DNA from 2 places in the Bradyrhizobium sp. NDS-1 genome. Region 1 is predicted to be linked to the other one. Evidence: riboswitches for the same ligand, from Rfam matches in the RefSeq annotation. Region 1 holds a riboswitch; the other holds the start of a gene.

Region 1 (7,366 bases):
GCTGGCGGAGTTCGAACGCGTTTTCGGATCGCGTCGTCTCGACAGCGTCGTCCTGCGCTGCAAATATCGCGCCCAGGAACGAGGCGAACGTGCTCGCACCGCCGCGGTCCATCGCCAGCGCGGCGGCGACGTCGTCGAAAGACTGCATGCCGATCAGCTTGCCGGTGAGGTGCAGCAGGTAGCCGGCGTCTTCCGGGCCGAACAGCTGCACCATCACGGGCGCGGCGGTGCGCACATATTCCATCGCGTAGTTGCGATAGGCCTTCTCCAGGCGCGGTTTCGGCCAGCTTGCCACCGGCAAAGCCGGCGCGGCTTTCGCATCGAACAGCGGCGCTTCGAGGTGACGTGCGAAGACGAGCCGCTGATCGAGCTCGAGCGGATGATCGTATTGATGGTAGTAACCTTCCAGTCCGTCCTGGCCGTCGACACTCTGCTTGGTGCAGACGAAGCCGAGACGGAGGTCACCGAGGGCTGCGCCATTGTTGGCGTGCCAGCCGCGCAGCATCGCGCGGGAGACCTCGCCGGGCACGCCGCAGATCGCCGTGCCCTTCCAGATCCAGCGTGGCGGCGGATAGCGGATCCAGGCCTTGGTGTCGCTCTCGTACATGTACTCGACATGCACGCCGCCGATCCAATTGGAGAGATAGTGATACTGCGCAGCCGCCACCGCCGGCGGCAGATGATCGATGCCGAGCTTTTGCAGGCCCGGCAGGAAGCGCTCCTGCTGCTGGCGGCGGAACACGCGAAAGACGAACTCCGCCGCATCGGCCGTGCCGCGTCGCGTGACGACGGTGAGAATGAGCCCGGTGAAGTAGGCGTGGTAGAGGTCGGCGACCGCGCGCCAGCGCTTCCATTGAGCTTCCTGCGCGGGGTCCGATGCGGCGGTCATGTTCACTCCCGATCGTTGTCTTGATCGAGTGTGTCACTGCGCCTTCAGGCAAGCAACATGACGCCCAAGCAGAGCGCCCTGCGTGACCGCCAACCAATTCCGCATCACGAAGTTTGCGGCGGCGTCCTGGCCGCGCGCTCGCGCTCGACCCGTTCGGTGACGTCGCGCGCCATCGCCACGGATCCGAGCACATTGCCGCCGGAATCGCGCACCAGCGCGAAGGTCATCTCGATGTAGAGCTTGCGTCCGCTCTTGTGTTGCGCGCGGGTCAGCGTCGGCCTGCCCGCCAGCTTCATCGCGCCGCTGGCGAGCGCCGCCTCGAAGCCCTTCCAGTGCGCCGCGCGGAGATGTTCGGGAATGATCAGATCGAGATTCTGGCCGAGCGCTTCCGCAGCGGTGAAGCCGAACAGGGCCGTTGCTGCGCGGTTCCACCGCATGATCGTGCCGTCGCGATCCGAATAGATCAGCGCATCCGCAACGTCTTCGGCGATCTTGGCGTCGAGCTCGGATTGATTGCTCATGTCGGCACCTCGTAGCCTGGATCGAGTGAAACGCAATCCGGGCTACAGGATCGCGCTACACCCGGAAATGCTTCGAAAGTTTGAGGCCCTGAGCCTGGTAGTTGGAACCGATGCGCTGGCCGTACATCGCGTCTGGACGCGCCAGCATCCTCTCGTAGACCAGGCGGCCGACGATCTGGCCATGCTCCAGGATGAACGGCACTTCGCGCGAGCGCACCTCCAGCACCGCGCGCGATCCGAGCCCGCCGGCACCGGCATAGCCGAAGCCGGGATCGAAGAATCCGGCATAGTGCACGCGGAATTCGCCGACCAGCGGATCGAACGGCACCATCTCCGCGGCGTAGTCGGGCGGCACCTGCACGGCTTCCTTCGAGGCCAGGATGTAGAACTCGCCGGGATCGAGGATCAGGCTGCCGTCGGGACGTGCCGAGATCGGCTCCCAGAAATCCTCGACCGCGTAGCCGGAGCGACGATCGACGTCGACGACGCCGGTGTGGCGCTTGGCGCGATAACCGACGAAGCCGCTGCCTTTCTCGCCGGACAGATCGACGGAGACGGCGACGCCGCCGGAGAGATCGGCATCGTCGATGTCGACGAGGCGCTCGGCGGCATGCAGGCCATCGAGCTCGTCGGCATTGAGGATGGCGTCACCGGTGCGGAAGCGCACCTGGCTGAGGCGCGAGCCCTCGCTGACCAGCACCGGAAACGTCTTCGGGCTGATCTCGGCATAGAGCGGGCCGTGATAGCCGGCGCCGATCATGTCGAAGCGGCGGGTGCCGTCGGCGATCACGCGGGTGAAGACGTCGAGCCGGCCGGTGGAGCTCTTCGGGTTCGCGGCCGCGACGATCTCCGGCGGCAGCGCGAGGCTTTCCAGGAGCGGCACGATGTAGACGCAATTGGTCTCCAGCACCGCGCCGTCGGCGAGGCTGAACTCGTGCAGCTTCAATTCGTCGATGCGCTCGGCCACCGTGGCGCCGGGACCCGGCAGGAAGCTGGCGCGGACGCGGTAGGCGATGTCGCCGAGGCGCAGGTCGAGGCTCGCCGGCTGGATCTGGCTCTCGACGAAGTCGTAGGCGGGCAGGATGAGGCCCGCGTCCGCCATCGCCGCGATCATGCGGTCGGGCAGGATACCATTGGCGTCGGGCGCGACCGTAAACGTCAACCGGGGATCCTCATCAGGGGTCAAATGCATCCGGACATGCGGGAAATACAAGCCTTTTACGGCTATCCGATGGACGCCTTGACGGAAAGGGCATTGCGGAATATGAGCATCACTTATCCCGTGGTGATTTGAGCCGGCCGGCTTGCAGCCACGTTAAATAAGTCGCTAAACAGGCCGGGGACCTCTGTGATCCCGGCCCGTGGAGATATCCAGGCCGGTTTTTTTGTGACCGTTTTCGACGAAGCGGTCACGTCGGAGGGTCCTATGTCGAAGTCGCCTGCTGCTTACCGTCCCGAAACCCGCCTGGTCCATTCCGGCACCCTGCGCTCGCAATATGGGGAGACGTCGGAGTCGCTGTTCCTGACGCAAGGCTACGTCTACAACAGCGCCGAGGAATGCGAGGCGCGGTTCAAGGGCGAGGATCCGGGCTTCATCTATTCGCGCTATTCCAATCCCACCATCGCGATGTTCGAGCGCCGCATGATCGAGCTCGAGGGAGCCGAAGCCGCCCGCTCGGCGGCAACTGGCATGGCCGCGGTGACGACCGCGATCCTGGCGCCGCTCAAGGCCGGCGATCATGTCGTGGCTTCCCGCGCGCTGTTCGGCTCCTGCCTCTATGTCATTCAGGACCTGCTGCCGCGCTACGGCATCGAGACCACGCTGGTCGACGGCCTCGATCTCGACCAGTGGCAGCGCGCGGTGCGGCCGAATACCAAGACGTTCTTCCTGGAGAGCCCGACCAATCCGACGCTCGACGTGCTCGACATTCCCGGCATCGCCGAGATCGCGCACAAGGGCGGCGCGCGGCTCGTCGTCGACAACGTGTTCGCGACCCCGATCTGGCAGAGCCCGCTCGCGCTGGGCGCCGACGTCGTGGTCTATTCCGCGACCAAGCATATCGACGGCCAGGGCCGCTGCCTCGGCGGCATCATCCTGTCCTCGGAAGCCTTCATCGCCGAGCACATCCACAATTTCATGCGCCAGACCGGCCCGTCGATCTCGCCGTTCAACGCCTGGGTTCTGCTCAAGGGCCTGGAGACGCTCAGCGTGCGCGTGCGCGCGCAGACCGATACCGCGGCGCGCATCGCCAAGGTGCTGGCGAGCCATCCGAAGATCGCGCGGCTGGTCTATCCCGGCCGCGCCGATCATCCGCAAGCGGCGTTGGTGAAAAAGCAGATGCGCGGCGGCTCGACGCTGGTCGGCTTCGAGGTCAAGGGCGGCAAAGCGGCTGCGTTCCGCGTGCTCAACGAGCTCAAGCTCGCGCGAATCTCGAACAATCTCGGGGACGCCAAGAGCCTGGTCACGCATCCGGCGACCACGACGCATCAGCGCCTGAAGCCGGAAGACCGCGCCGCCCTCGGCATCGGCGAAGGCTTCATCCGCTTCTCCGCAGGGCTCGAGCATGCAGACGATCTGATCGAGGATCTGACCGCCGCGCTGGAGAAGGCGTAAGGGCTTCGTAGGGTGGGTTAGCGCAGCGTAACCCACCTTACAGCACCGTCTCACATCGGCCGATACGTCCGCACGTCCGCCGGCACGTTCACGCCCAGCTTGATCTGGCCGACGGAGCGGATGATGTCGTCGGCAAGCAGTTGGGCGAAGCAGGCATAGCCCCAATCGTTCATGTGCAGCCCGTCGGCAATGACGAAGCTCTCGACCGGGATCGACTGGTTCTCGTGCCAATCCCGCATCACCTCGAAACGGGGGAAGATGCCGACCTTGCGGAGCTCGGCAACATTGCCGAGCAGCTTGATCATCTTGCCGGCGCTCTCCTTGCGCTGGTTGACGGCCGGCGAATATTGCGGATCGACCAGCACGATGTCGGTGCCACCGGCGGCCTGAATGCGGCTGATGCCGTCCTCGACCAGCTTGGCGGTCTCGCCGGGATCGAGATTGCGCAGTACGGCGTTGGTGCCGACCTGCCAGATCACGAGATCCGGATGAGTATCGATCACCTGCGTCTGCAGGCGCTTCATCATCTCGGGGGCGTCCTCGCCGCCGACGCCGGCATTGACGACGGTGATGTCGGCGCTCGGATAGTGCCGGCGCAGCTGCGCGGCAAGACGGTTCGGATAGTTGAACTCCGGCGAACTCGCCCCGAATCCCTGCGTCGAGGACGAGCCGAATGCGACGATGACCACGGGCTGGCCCGCGGCGAGCTTGCCTGCGACATGCGGCAGCGTGCCCATCGCCTTCGCACCGCCCTTTGGCGGAAGGCAGGGTACGCGGCTGAAAATGTCGGCGGCGGACTTGGCGACCTGCTTGACCTTGTCGACGGCGCGCGAGGTGACGCCACGCTGCTCGGGCGAGGTCGCGGCGACAGTGGTCTGGGAGGGGGAAGCGGGAGCAGGATCAGCCGTCTGCGGCGCGGTGGATGTCGCCTGTGCGGTTTGCGACTGCGCATGCGACTGCGAGGCCGTCGCCAGCAACAACAGCATCGCGGCTACAGGCGCGGCCAACCATGTCGTCAGGCAAAAAGGGCGGAGAGAACTCATTAACGCTAGACCTCAATTTTGCTGCTGGGCCGGCTCCAGATGGGCAGCGTCAATCACGAACTGTGCCAACGCCCGGCCGAGGCAATCATGGACCTGTTTCGCCAGCTCGGGCCCGCGGGACGGGCTGAACAGGTCGAACTGACCCTGATCATTCCACTGCCGCATGATCGCGAAACGATCGAACAGGGGAATATCGTGCTCCTGCGCCACCACGCGCATATTATCGAGAAACGGTTGCGCCGAGATCATCGTTTCGGTGCGCGGGCTGTACTGCAAATTCATCAAGACGACGTCGGCCCCTGCCTTTTGCAACGCAACAACCCCATCGGTCACGGCGCTGCGAAATTCGTCGGGATCGATGGATCGGATGGCATCCACGGTCCCGGTCTGCCAGATGACCAAAGTAGGCGTTTTTGCTTCCAACAGCTTAACGAAGGTGGAGGCGGCCTCCTCCGCGGTTCTCTTGCTCTGTATTTCTACGGAGACGTGCACCACCTCGGACGGCGGCAGCTTCTCCTTGAGCATCGCCTCCATGCGCGCCGGATAGGAGCTGCCCTCCGAAGACGGAATCGTGGTCGAGCGGCTGCCGATGACGAGGATGTCGAGCGGTTTGCCGGCCTTGATGGCATCGGCGACCTTGGGAAGCCGGCTTTCGCTGGTAAGTAGATAAGACGGCAATTCGCATGCCGCGGGCGCGGCAGATGCGGCATCCCCCGCGCGCGCCACAGGCGCGGCGAGGCTACCGCATAGCAGGATCAGGCTCAGGAGAACCTTCGCCTTCATCAGCCCCCTCCCGCCAGATCGGCATTGCCGACGGCGTTCTTGGTTTTCGTACCGCTCTTGTCAGCCACCCGCTTGTACCACGAAATCACCCACGCCACGCCCCACATGATCAGGACCCCGGAGAGACTAATCAACGCATGCATGGCCGCGCCGCCGGAGACTTCGGCGAGGATGAAATGGCCCGCAAAGGCCAGGAAGACGCCGAGGCAGAAGATCTCGAGCGAATGCTGGCCACATAGAATCAATGGTCGCAGCCAGCGCGATTTCAAGCCCGGCCAATCCCGGGGCAGGAAGCGCACGGTAAGCGCGGCCAGCGCCAGGAAGTGCGTGAAGCGCAGCACGTCGAGATCGGTCTTGTTGATCGGATACATCCATTGCTCGATCCGCTTCGGCATGAACTGGGAGAGCTGCGGCACGTACCAGGTCAGCGTCACGTAGAACGCCGCGACGAGATAGGCGATCGCCATCCACATCGTGACGCGTGACGACAGGATACGGGACATGCGCCGCGCACCTCCGAGCGCACACCATGCACCGAACACGAACAGCAATTGCCAGGCGAAAGGATTGAAGGCCCAGAAGCCGTTCGGATAGGCCGAAAGATAAAGATCGTACTCCCAGGTCACCGCGTAGAGTACGACCGAGAGGCCGAGGGTGACGTCGGGTCGCCACTTCATCGACCACAGGATCAAGGGCAGCGCCATCATCAGCACGATGTAGAGCGGCAGCACGTCCATGTTGACGGGACGGAAGCGCAGGAGCAGCGCCTGCACGATGGTGACGTCCGGATGCTTAAGGAAGTCCATGATACCCATCTCTTCGGTGTAGAGCGGGTTCTCGAACCTGGTCGCGACGTAGGAGATTTCAGCGAGGAAGATCGTGAACAGGAAGACGTGGGCGACATAGATCTGCCAGACCCGGCGCAGGATGCGCGCGGTGGCGATGAGGACGCCGCTCTCCAGCATAGCTCTTCCGTAGACGAAGGCCGCGGTGTAGCCGGAGATGAAGATGAAGATCTCGGTGGCGTCGCTGAAGCCGTAGTTGCGGATCGTGAACCACGTCAACAGGCTGGCCGGCAGATGGTCGATGAAGATCAGCCACAGCGCCAGCCCGCGGAACAGGTCGAGCCGGAGCTCGCGCTCGCCGATGGCGGGCAGCGTGATCGCCGGCGCCCTCACGCGCGGCCTGGTCCCCGCGGGCTTGGCCCCTGCGGTTCCCGCGATCGTCTGTCCCGTCACTTGGTCGGCAATGGTCATCGGGGGTCAAAAACCCTTCCGCAAATCGCGACGTGTCAAGGAGTGTACCGGTCCGGTCGTCATCTCGCAAAGCGACCGGATCAGAAGGGGGTGCTTGCCTTGGAATGTTTTCCGAGGGTGTCATTTCCTCTGAATTCTGGCGGGACGATGTCGCCAGGCGGCCCGCAGCGTTTGGTTCCGGAGCGAGATTTCGGTATGGTAGCAGCCATGTACCGCGCCGTGACCCGCCAGATTGAAGTGACCGTCGAGCCGAACTTTGT
Region 2 (7,366 bases), 1.2 Mb from region 1:
CATCTTCCTGCACGAATTCGCGGCCGACTACACCAATTGGGAGCCGCAGATGCGCTACTTCTCGCGCGGCCATCGCTGCATCACCTATTCGGCGCGCGGCTACACGCCCTCGGACGTGCCCGAGGGCGAAGTCTACGGCTACACGCATTTCTACAGCGACGCGCTCGCGGTGCTCGATCATCTCGGGATCGAGCGCGCGCATCTCGTCGGCCTGTCGATGGGCGCCTACTCGTCGCTCCAGATCGGATTGAACGCGCCGCAGCGCGCATTGTCGATGACGCTGGCCGGCGTCGGCTCCGGCTCGGAGCTCGAGAACCTCGACGCCTGGCGCCAGCAGTGCCGCGCCAATGCCGAGCAGTTCGAGACGCTGGGATCAGTGGAAGTGGCAAAAGTCACGCGCGAAGCGCCGAGCCGGATTCCCTTCCTGGTGAAGGATCCGCGCGGGCACGCCGATTTCTACGCCGCGCTGGCGCGGCATGACGCGAAGGGATCGGCGCGCACGATGCGCGGCTTCCAGGGCGGACGTCCCTCGATCTACACGATGGCGGATGCGATCAAGAAGGCGACGACGCCGGCGCTGATCATCTGCGGCGACGAGGACGATCTATGCGTTGGGCCGAGCCTGTTCCTGAAGAAGCATCTGCCAGCGGCGGGGCTGGCGATGTTTCCGAAGTCAGGTCACGTGCTCAATCTCGAAGAGCCCGCGCTGTTCAACGAAAGCGTGGAACGCTTCGTGACGCTGGTGGAAGCAGGAAGATGGCCGGCGCGCGATCCGAGGTCGCTGGCTCCGCACTAGCTGTCATTCCGGGGGCGCTCGGAGAGCGAACCCGGAATCTCGAGATTCTCAGGTGCGCAATTGCGCACCATAGTTCGGCACGTCGTGCCGCCCCGGAATGACGGCAAGACTATTTCCCGCCGCCGCGGCTCAGCAGAAACACGCCCTGCTCGCCGAACATGTTCCACACCCACCAGGGCAGGTTCAGCGGCACCGGGCGGCCGTAGAGATCGAGCGCGACCGAACGCTCCATCTTGACGTTGATCTCGTCGCAGAGCTGCACGAAATCCTTGATGGTGCAGAAGTGGATGTTGGCGGTGTCGTACCAGGTCGCCGGCAGGTTCTCGGTGCGCGGCATGTGACCGCCGACCAGGAGCTGGAGCCGCATCTTCCAGAAGCCGAAATTCGGGAACGAGACGATGGCGCGGCGGCCGATGCGCAGCAGGTTCTCCAGCACGACACGCGGCTGCCGCGTCGCCTGCAGCGTCTGCGACAGGATCACGTAGTCGAAGGCGTCATCCGGATAATTGACGAGGTCGGTGTCGGCATCGCCCTGCACCACAGCAAGACCCTTGGCCACGCAGCGGTTGACGCCCTCGCGCGACAGCTCGATGCCGCGGCCGTCGATGCCGCGGGTCTCCAGCAGTTGAAGCAGATCGCCCTCGCCGCAGCCGACGTCGAGCACCTTCGAGCCCGGCTTGACCATCTCGGCGACCAGCCGATGATCCGCGCGAAAATCACCGGACTGCCCGGTCGCAACGCCGCCGAGCGGCAAGACCTCCTGCACCGACATGCTAGCTACCCTTCAGTCCGCGGGCCTTGCCTGCCGATTGCAGGAAGGCGCGGGAGATGTCGAAGAATTCGGGAACGTCGAGCAGAAAGGCGTCATGCCCGCGATCGGTCTCGATCTCGGCGAACGACACCCGCGCGCTCGAAGCGTTCAGCGCGTGCACCAGCGCGCGCGATTCCGAGGTCGGGAACAGCCAGTCGCTGGTGAAGGAGACGACGCAGAAGCGGGTCTTGATATCGGCGAACGCCTTCGCGAGCACGCCGCCATGGTCGGCTGCGATGTCGAAATAATCCATCGCGCGCGTCAGATAGAGGTAGGAATTGGCATCGAACCGCTCGACGAAGGAGGAGCCCTGGTAGCGCAGATAGGACTCGACCTGGAAGTCGGCATCGAACGAGAAGGTCGGCAGCTCGCGGTCCTGCATGCGCCGGCCGAACTTGCGATGCAGCGCTGCATCCGAGAGATAGGTGATGTGCGCCGCCATGCGCGCCACCGCGAGCCCGCGATGCGGGTGGATGCCGTGATCGGCATAGCCGCCGCCGTGCCAGTCGGGATCGGCCATCACCGCCTGGCGGCCGAGCTCGTGGAAGGCGATGTTCTGCGCCGAGTGCCGCGTCGCGCAGGCAATCGCCAGCGCGGAGAACACACGGGCAGGATAAGCGGCGGTCCATTGCAGCACCTGCATGCCCCCCATCGAGCCGCCGACGACCGCGAACAGCGCGTCGATGCCGAGCCGGTCGATCAGCATGGCCTGCGCGCGCACCATGTCGGGGATGGTGATGACAGGGAAATCCAGGCCCCAGACCTTGCCGGTTGCAGGATTGATCGACGCGGGCCCGGTCGAGCCCATGCAGCCGCCGATCACGTTGGAGCAGATGATGAAGTAATGCTTGGGATCGATGGGGCGGCCGGGGCCGACCAGCGTCTCCCACCAGCCGGGCTTGCCGGTGACGGGATGCACGTTGGCGACATGCTGATCGCCGGTCAGCGCATGGCAGATCAGAATGGCATTGGAGCGATCGGCGTTGAGCTCGCCATAGGTCTGGTAGGCGATCTGGAACGGGGTGAGATCTACGCCGCAATCGAGCCGCAGCGGCTGCTCGGTGCCGAAATGCGCGACCTGCGAGCTCGGATGATCCACCTCGTGCGACCGCTCGTCAGCGCTGATCGCAGGACTCGGTATCGACTTGACGCCACCCATCTGACCATCGACCTCGTTTGCGATCGAACCTCGATCGCCACTTGCATCAGGCCATGAAAAACCCGGCCTGAACGATAGGTTCGGCCGGGATCGAAAGCGTCCCCGGCCTGTTTAGCGAGTTTTTTAACGTGGCTGCAAGCCGGCCGGCTCAAATGACCACGGAACGGGCAAACGCTACCGTCTTGGGCGGTTTTCGTCAAGTCGCGGACCGGATCGGGCTGATTGGTCTCCGTCGCGCGGGCCAAAAAGGACGTCATTTCTCTTTGCTTTCGCCGCCCCGACTGCCTAATCAGGATATCCCCCATCGGAACGATCGACAGTCCAAGCCATGTCCCAACGTCCGCCCGCGCCACCATCGCTGCAGGAACTTCGCAAGGAGATCGACGCGATCGACGAGGGCATGCATCGCCTGCTGATGCAGCGCGGCGACATCATCGACCGCCTGATCCAGGTGAAGCAGACCCAGGAGGTGGGCTCGGCGTTCCGTCCGGCGCGCGAGGCCGCCATGATGCGCGAGCTCGTGCAGCGTCATCGCGGCATCCTGCCGCTCGACACGGTCGAGAGCATCTGGCGCGTCATCATCTCGACCTTCACTTATGTGCAGGCGCCGTTCTCGGTGCATGCCGACGTCTCGGTGAGCGAGCCTGCGATGCGCGATTCCGTGCGCTTCAATTTCGGATTCACCGTGCCCTACGTCGCGCATTTCAGCGCGCAGGCCGCAGTCGAAGCGGTGGCGAAGTCCAAGGGCGATTTGGCGCTGGTCTCGGCCACGTCCAGCCGCACGCCGTGGTGGCTGGAGCTGGAAGCGGACGGCGCGCCGAAGATCATCGCGCGGATGCCCTTCATCGAGCGTGCCGACCATCCTGCAGCCCTGCCGGTGTTCGCGATCTCGCGCGTCGCCGATAGCGCCCTGGTGACGGAGGTCGAGACCTTCAGCGTGCGCGTCTCGGGGTGGAACGCCGAGGTCGCGCGCGCCCTGTCGCCGCTCGCCGAGATCGTGGCGGTGCCCGATACCGCCTTCGACGGCGCGGCATTGCTGGTCTCGGTCACGGGTGCGACCAGCATCGACAAAATCAGGGCTGCCCTGATCGAGGCGGGGGCCTCGGTGCGCTCCACGGCCCTCGTCGGCAGCCACGCAACGCGCTATACGGTGCCCCCGACCGGGGCGAAATCGTAAACCGCGCGCCGCGCCCCGCCATTTTCGGAGTTGAAGATGTCCCGCCCCGTGCCGAATCCCGGCATTCTCGATATCGCGCCCTACACGCCCGGCAAGAGTCCGGTCGCCGAGCCGGGCCGCAAGGTGTTCAAGCTCTCCGCCAACGAGACGCCGTTCGGGCCCTCGCCCAAGGCGATCGAGGCGTTCAAGCGCGTAGCGGACCATCTGGAGGATTATCCGGAAGGCACTTCGCGCGTACTGCGCGAGGCGATCGGCCGCTCCTTCGGACTCGATCCCAACCGCATCATCTGCGGCGCCGGCTCGGACGAGATCCTCAATTTGCTCGCCCACACCTATCTCAGCCACGGCGACGAGGCGATCTCGACCACGCACGGCTTCCTGGTCTACCCGATCGCGACCATGGCGGTCGGCGCCAAGAACGTGGTCGCGCAGGAGACCAACCTCACCTGTGACGTCGACGCCATCCTGAAAGCCGTGACGCCGAAGACAAAGCTGGTCTGGCTTGCAAACCCCAACAATCCGACCGGGACCTATGTGCCGTTCGACGAGGTCAAGCGGCTGCGTGCCGGCCTCCCCTCGCACGTGCTGCTGGTGCTCGATGCCGCCTATTGCGACTACGTCTCCCGCAACGATTACGAAATGGGAATCGAGCTCGTCGCCACCACCGAGAACACGGTGGTGACGCACACTTTCTCGAAGATCCACGGCCTCGCCGCGCTGCGCATCGGCTGGATGTTCGGCCCCGAGCACATCATCGACGCGGTCAACCGCATCCGCGGCCCGTTCAACGTGTCGACGCCGGCGATGTATGCCGCGGTCGCCGCGATCGAGGACACCGCGCACCAGGCGATGTCGAAGCAGTTCACCGAGACCTGGCGCAATTGGCTCACCGAGGAGATCGGCAAGCTCGGGCTGAAGGTGACGCCGAGCGTCGCCAATTTCGTGCTGATCCACTTCCCGACCGACAAGGGCAAGACGGCCGACGACGCCGACGCCTTCCTCACCAAGCGGGGCCTCGTGCTGCGCGGCTTGAAGAACTACGGCCTGCCGCATTCGCTGCGCATGACCATCGGCACCGAGGAAGCCAACCGTCTCGTGGTCGAAGCCTTGCGCGACTTCACGGCCGGCAAATGAGCGCGGATCCGCACTTCCAGCGTGTCGCGCTGATCGGTTTCGGCCTGATCGGCGGCTCGATCGCGCGCGCTGCGAAGCTTCAGGGCCTGGCCGGCGAGATCGTCACCACCGCGCGCTCGGAGAAGACGCGCGCGCGTGTGCTCGAGCTCGGCATCGTCGACCAGGTCGTGGCAACGAATGCGGAAGCGGTGAAGGATGCCGATCTCGTCATCCTCTGCATTCCCGTCGGGGCCTGCGGACCTGTGGCCCAGGAGATCGCCGCGCACCTGAAGCCCGGGGCTATTGTCTCCGACGTCGGCTCGGTCAAGGGCGCCATCGTCAGGGACATGGCGCCGCATCTGCCGAAGTCGGTTCATTTCGTGCCGGCCCACCCAGTGGCGGGCACCGAGCATTCGGGGCCGGATTCAGGCTTCGCCGAGCTCTTCATCAACCGCTGGTGCATCCTCACCCCGCCGGAAGGGGTCGATGCCGCGGCCACCGATCGCCTGCGCGCGTTCTGGGCGGCGATGGGCGCCAAGGTCGAGATCATGACGCCGGATCATCACGATCTCGTGCTCGCGATCACGAGCCATCTGCCGCATCTGATCGCCTACACCATCGTCGGCACCGCCGACGAGCTGGCGCAGGTGACGGAATCCGAGGTCATCAAGTTCTCCGCCGGCGGTTTTCGCGATTTCACCCGCATCGCTGCCTCCGACCCGACGATGTGGCGTGACGTCTTCCTCGCCAACAAGGAAGCCGTGCTGGAGATGCTCGGCACCTTCACCGAGGACCTCGCAAAGCTCACCCGCGCAATCCGCCGCGGCGACGGCGAAGCGCTGTTCGACCACTTCACCCGCACCCGCGCCATCCGCCGCGGCATCGTCGAGATCGGTCAGGATTCGGCCGCGCCGGACTTTGGGCGGCAGCATGGGGCGCTGAAGAAGCCGTAACCCTCCGTCATTCCGGGGTGTCCGCAGGGCGAACCCGGAATGACGACAAAATCAATCAATACAGCGGCGGGATCTGGCCGACCTTGACCGGGCCGAGCAGCACGGCGCCGTCGACGAATTTCAGCGGGAAGCTGCGCGCCTTCTTGCCTTCCAGCGTGCTCTCGGTGCCGATCGAGTTGATACCCGCGGCGACGCCGGCATTGGCGTTCTGCTTGATCACCTTGCCGAGGCCAGGCACGGCCCGGTCGAGCGCGCCGAAGAGATTGTTGAGGTCCTGCGACTTCACGCCGGGCGCAACGCGATCGAGCGTTGCCTGCGGCACGCCCTCCTCCAGCATCTTCTCGATGCCGAGCGCCGGGATCACCCGCTCGAGGCCCGTCACCGTCATATGCAATTCGCCGTCGAGCCGGCCGTTGGCCGAGATGCCGAGCGTACCGGCCGCGATCGCGATCATCTCGCCCTGCTGGATCCGCGACTGCACGATCTCGATATGACCGCCGGCGGCCTGGATCTCGCGGAAACGCTGCGGCCAGGGCTTTGGCGTGAGGTCGGAGAGGCCGGTGATCTTGGCGCGCGTGTCGGCCTCGAACGGCTCGGCGAGCAGGGGATGAACGCCCTGGATGCTGCCTTGCGCGACGTGAAGCGTCGTCTCGATGACCGGATGGTCGGACCTCGATCCCTCCGCGAGACGGCCGTGCAGTTCGACCTGCCTGGCGCGCGCGAGCGGCACCTGCACGCTGCCGTCGAGCCGGTTGAGGCTGGGATCGTCGAACACGATGGAGGCCCGATCCGGCACGGCAGGGAGGCCCACCACGCTGCTGCGGCCCTTGCTCCAGTTCACCACGAAGGTGTTTTGCGTCACGCCGTCGGTCAGCGTCGCGGGCGCGGAGAATTCGGCGATGACGAGCTTGGGATCGTAGACCTGGGCGACGACAAGGATGTTGTCGAGCTTCGCCGTGAACGGCGTCTTGCTCGCGTTCTGCGAAACCAGGGCGACGCTGGCGCCGGAGCACTGGACCTCGAAACGGAACGGGAAACCGGCGATCGAGCGCTTGGCGCAATCATAGATGCGACCGGCCTTGGCCTCCTGCGCCCGCCAGGCGTCGGCGGCGATTTCGGCCTGCGAGGCCGCATAGAACCAGAATCCGGTCCAAGCGACGGCGAGGATCAGGACGAGAACGGGTGCGATGAAAAGGCCCCAACGGGAGCGGCGGCGGCCTGCGGCAACGGTCATATTGGACATGCGGCGACCCTTTGATCCCAGATTCAGGCAAATGTAAGCGAGGCGCGCCTGCGACAAAAGGCAGAGAAATTGCTTCGCTTGGGCGCAGGGTTCTGCTAGCCGTGCCCGAAATGT

Evidence for each region. Region 1 has a riboswitch for S-adenosylmethionine ahead of RX330_RS34415 (O-succinylhomoserine sulfhydrylase). Riboswitches for the same ligand answer to the same signal wherever they lie in the genome.
Region 2: linked by a shared signal. The riboswitch ahead of RX330_RS04455 (homoserine O-acetyltransferase MetX) and the one ahead of RX330_RS34415 (O-succinylhomoserine sulfhydrylase) in region 1 are both predicted to bind S-adenosylmethionine.

Annotation. Positions count from the first base shown of each region.
Region 1 covers NZ_CP136628.1:7,351,670-7,359,035, forward strand. The annotation lists gene RX330_RS34400 (hypothetical protein) at 1-889, opposite strand, end outside; gene RX330_RS34405 (PAS domain S-box protein) at 994-1,410, opposite strand; gene RX330_RS34410 (2'-deoxycytidine 5'-triphosphate deaminase) at 1,466-2,602, opposite strand; SAM riboswitch at 2,683-2,762, shown strand; gene RX330_RS34415 (O-succinylhomoserine sulfhydrylase) at 2,837-4,024, shown strand; gene RX330_RS34420 (SGNH/GDSL hydrolase family protein) at 4,075-5,067, opposite strand; gene RX330_RS34425 (SGNH/GDSL hydrolase family protein) at 5,080-5,850, opposite strand; gene RX330_RS34430 (OpgC domain-containing protein) at 5,850-7,106, opposite strand; gene apaG (Co2+/Mg2+ efflux protein ApaG) at 7,314-7,366, shown strand, end outside.
Region 2 covers NZ_CP136628.1:947,316-954,681, reverse strand. The annotation lists gene RX330_RS04465 (alpha/beta fold hydrolase) at 1-796, shown strand, start outside; gene metW (methionine biosynthesis protein MetW) at 906-1,568, opposite strand; gene RX330_RS04455 (homoserine O-acetyltransferase MetX) at 1,570-2,766, opposite strand; SAM riboswitch at 2,857-2,936, opposite strand; gene RX330_RS04450 (chorismate mutase) at 3,095-3,943, shown strand; gene hisC (histidinol-phosphate transaminase) at 3,980-5,077, shown strand; gene RX330_RS04440 (prephenate/arogenate dehydrogenase family protein) at 5,074-6,009, shown strand; gene RX330_RS04435 (DUF2125 domain-containing protein) at 6,065-7,252, opposite strand; gene RX330_RS04430 (gamma-glutamylcyclotransferase) at 7,363-7,366, shown strand, end outside.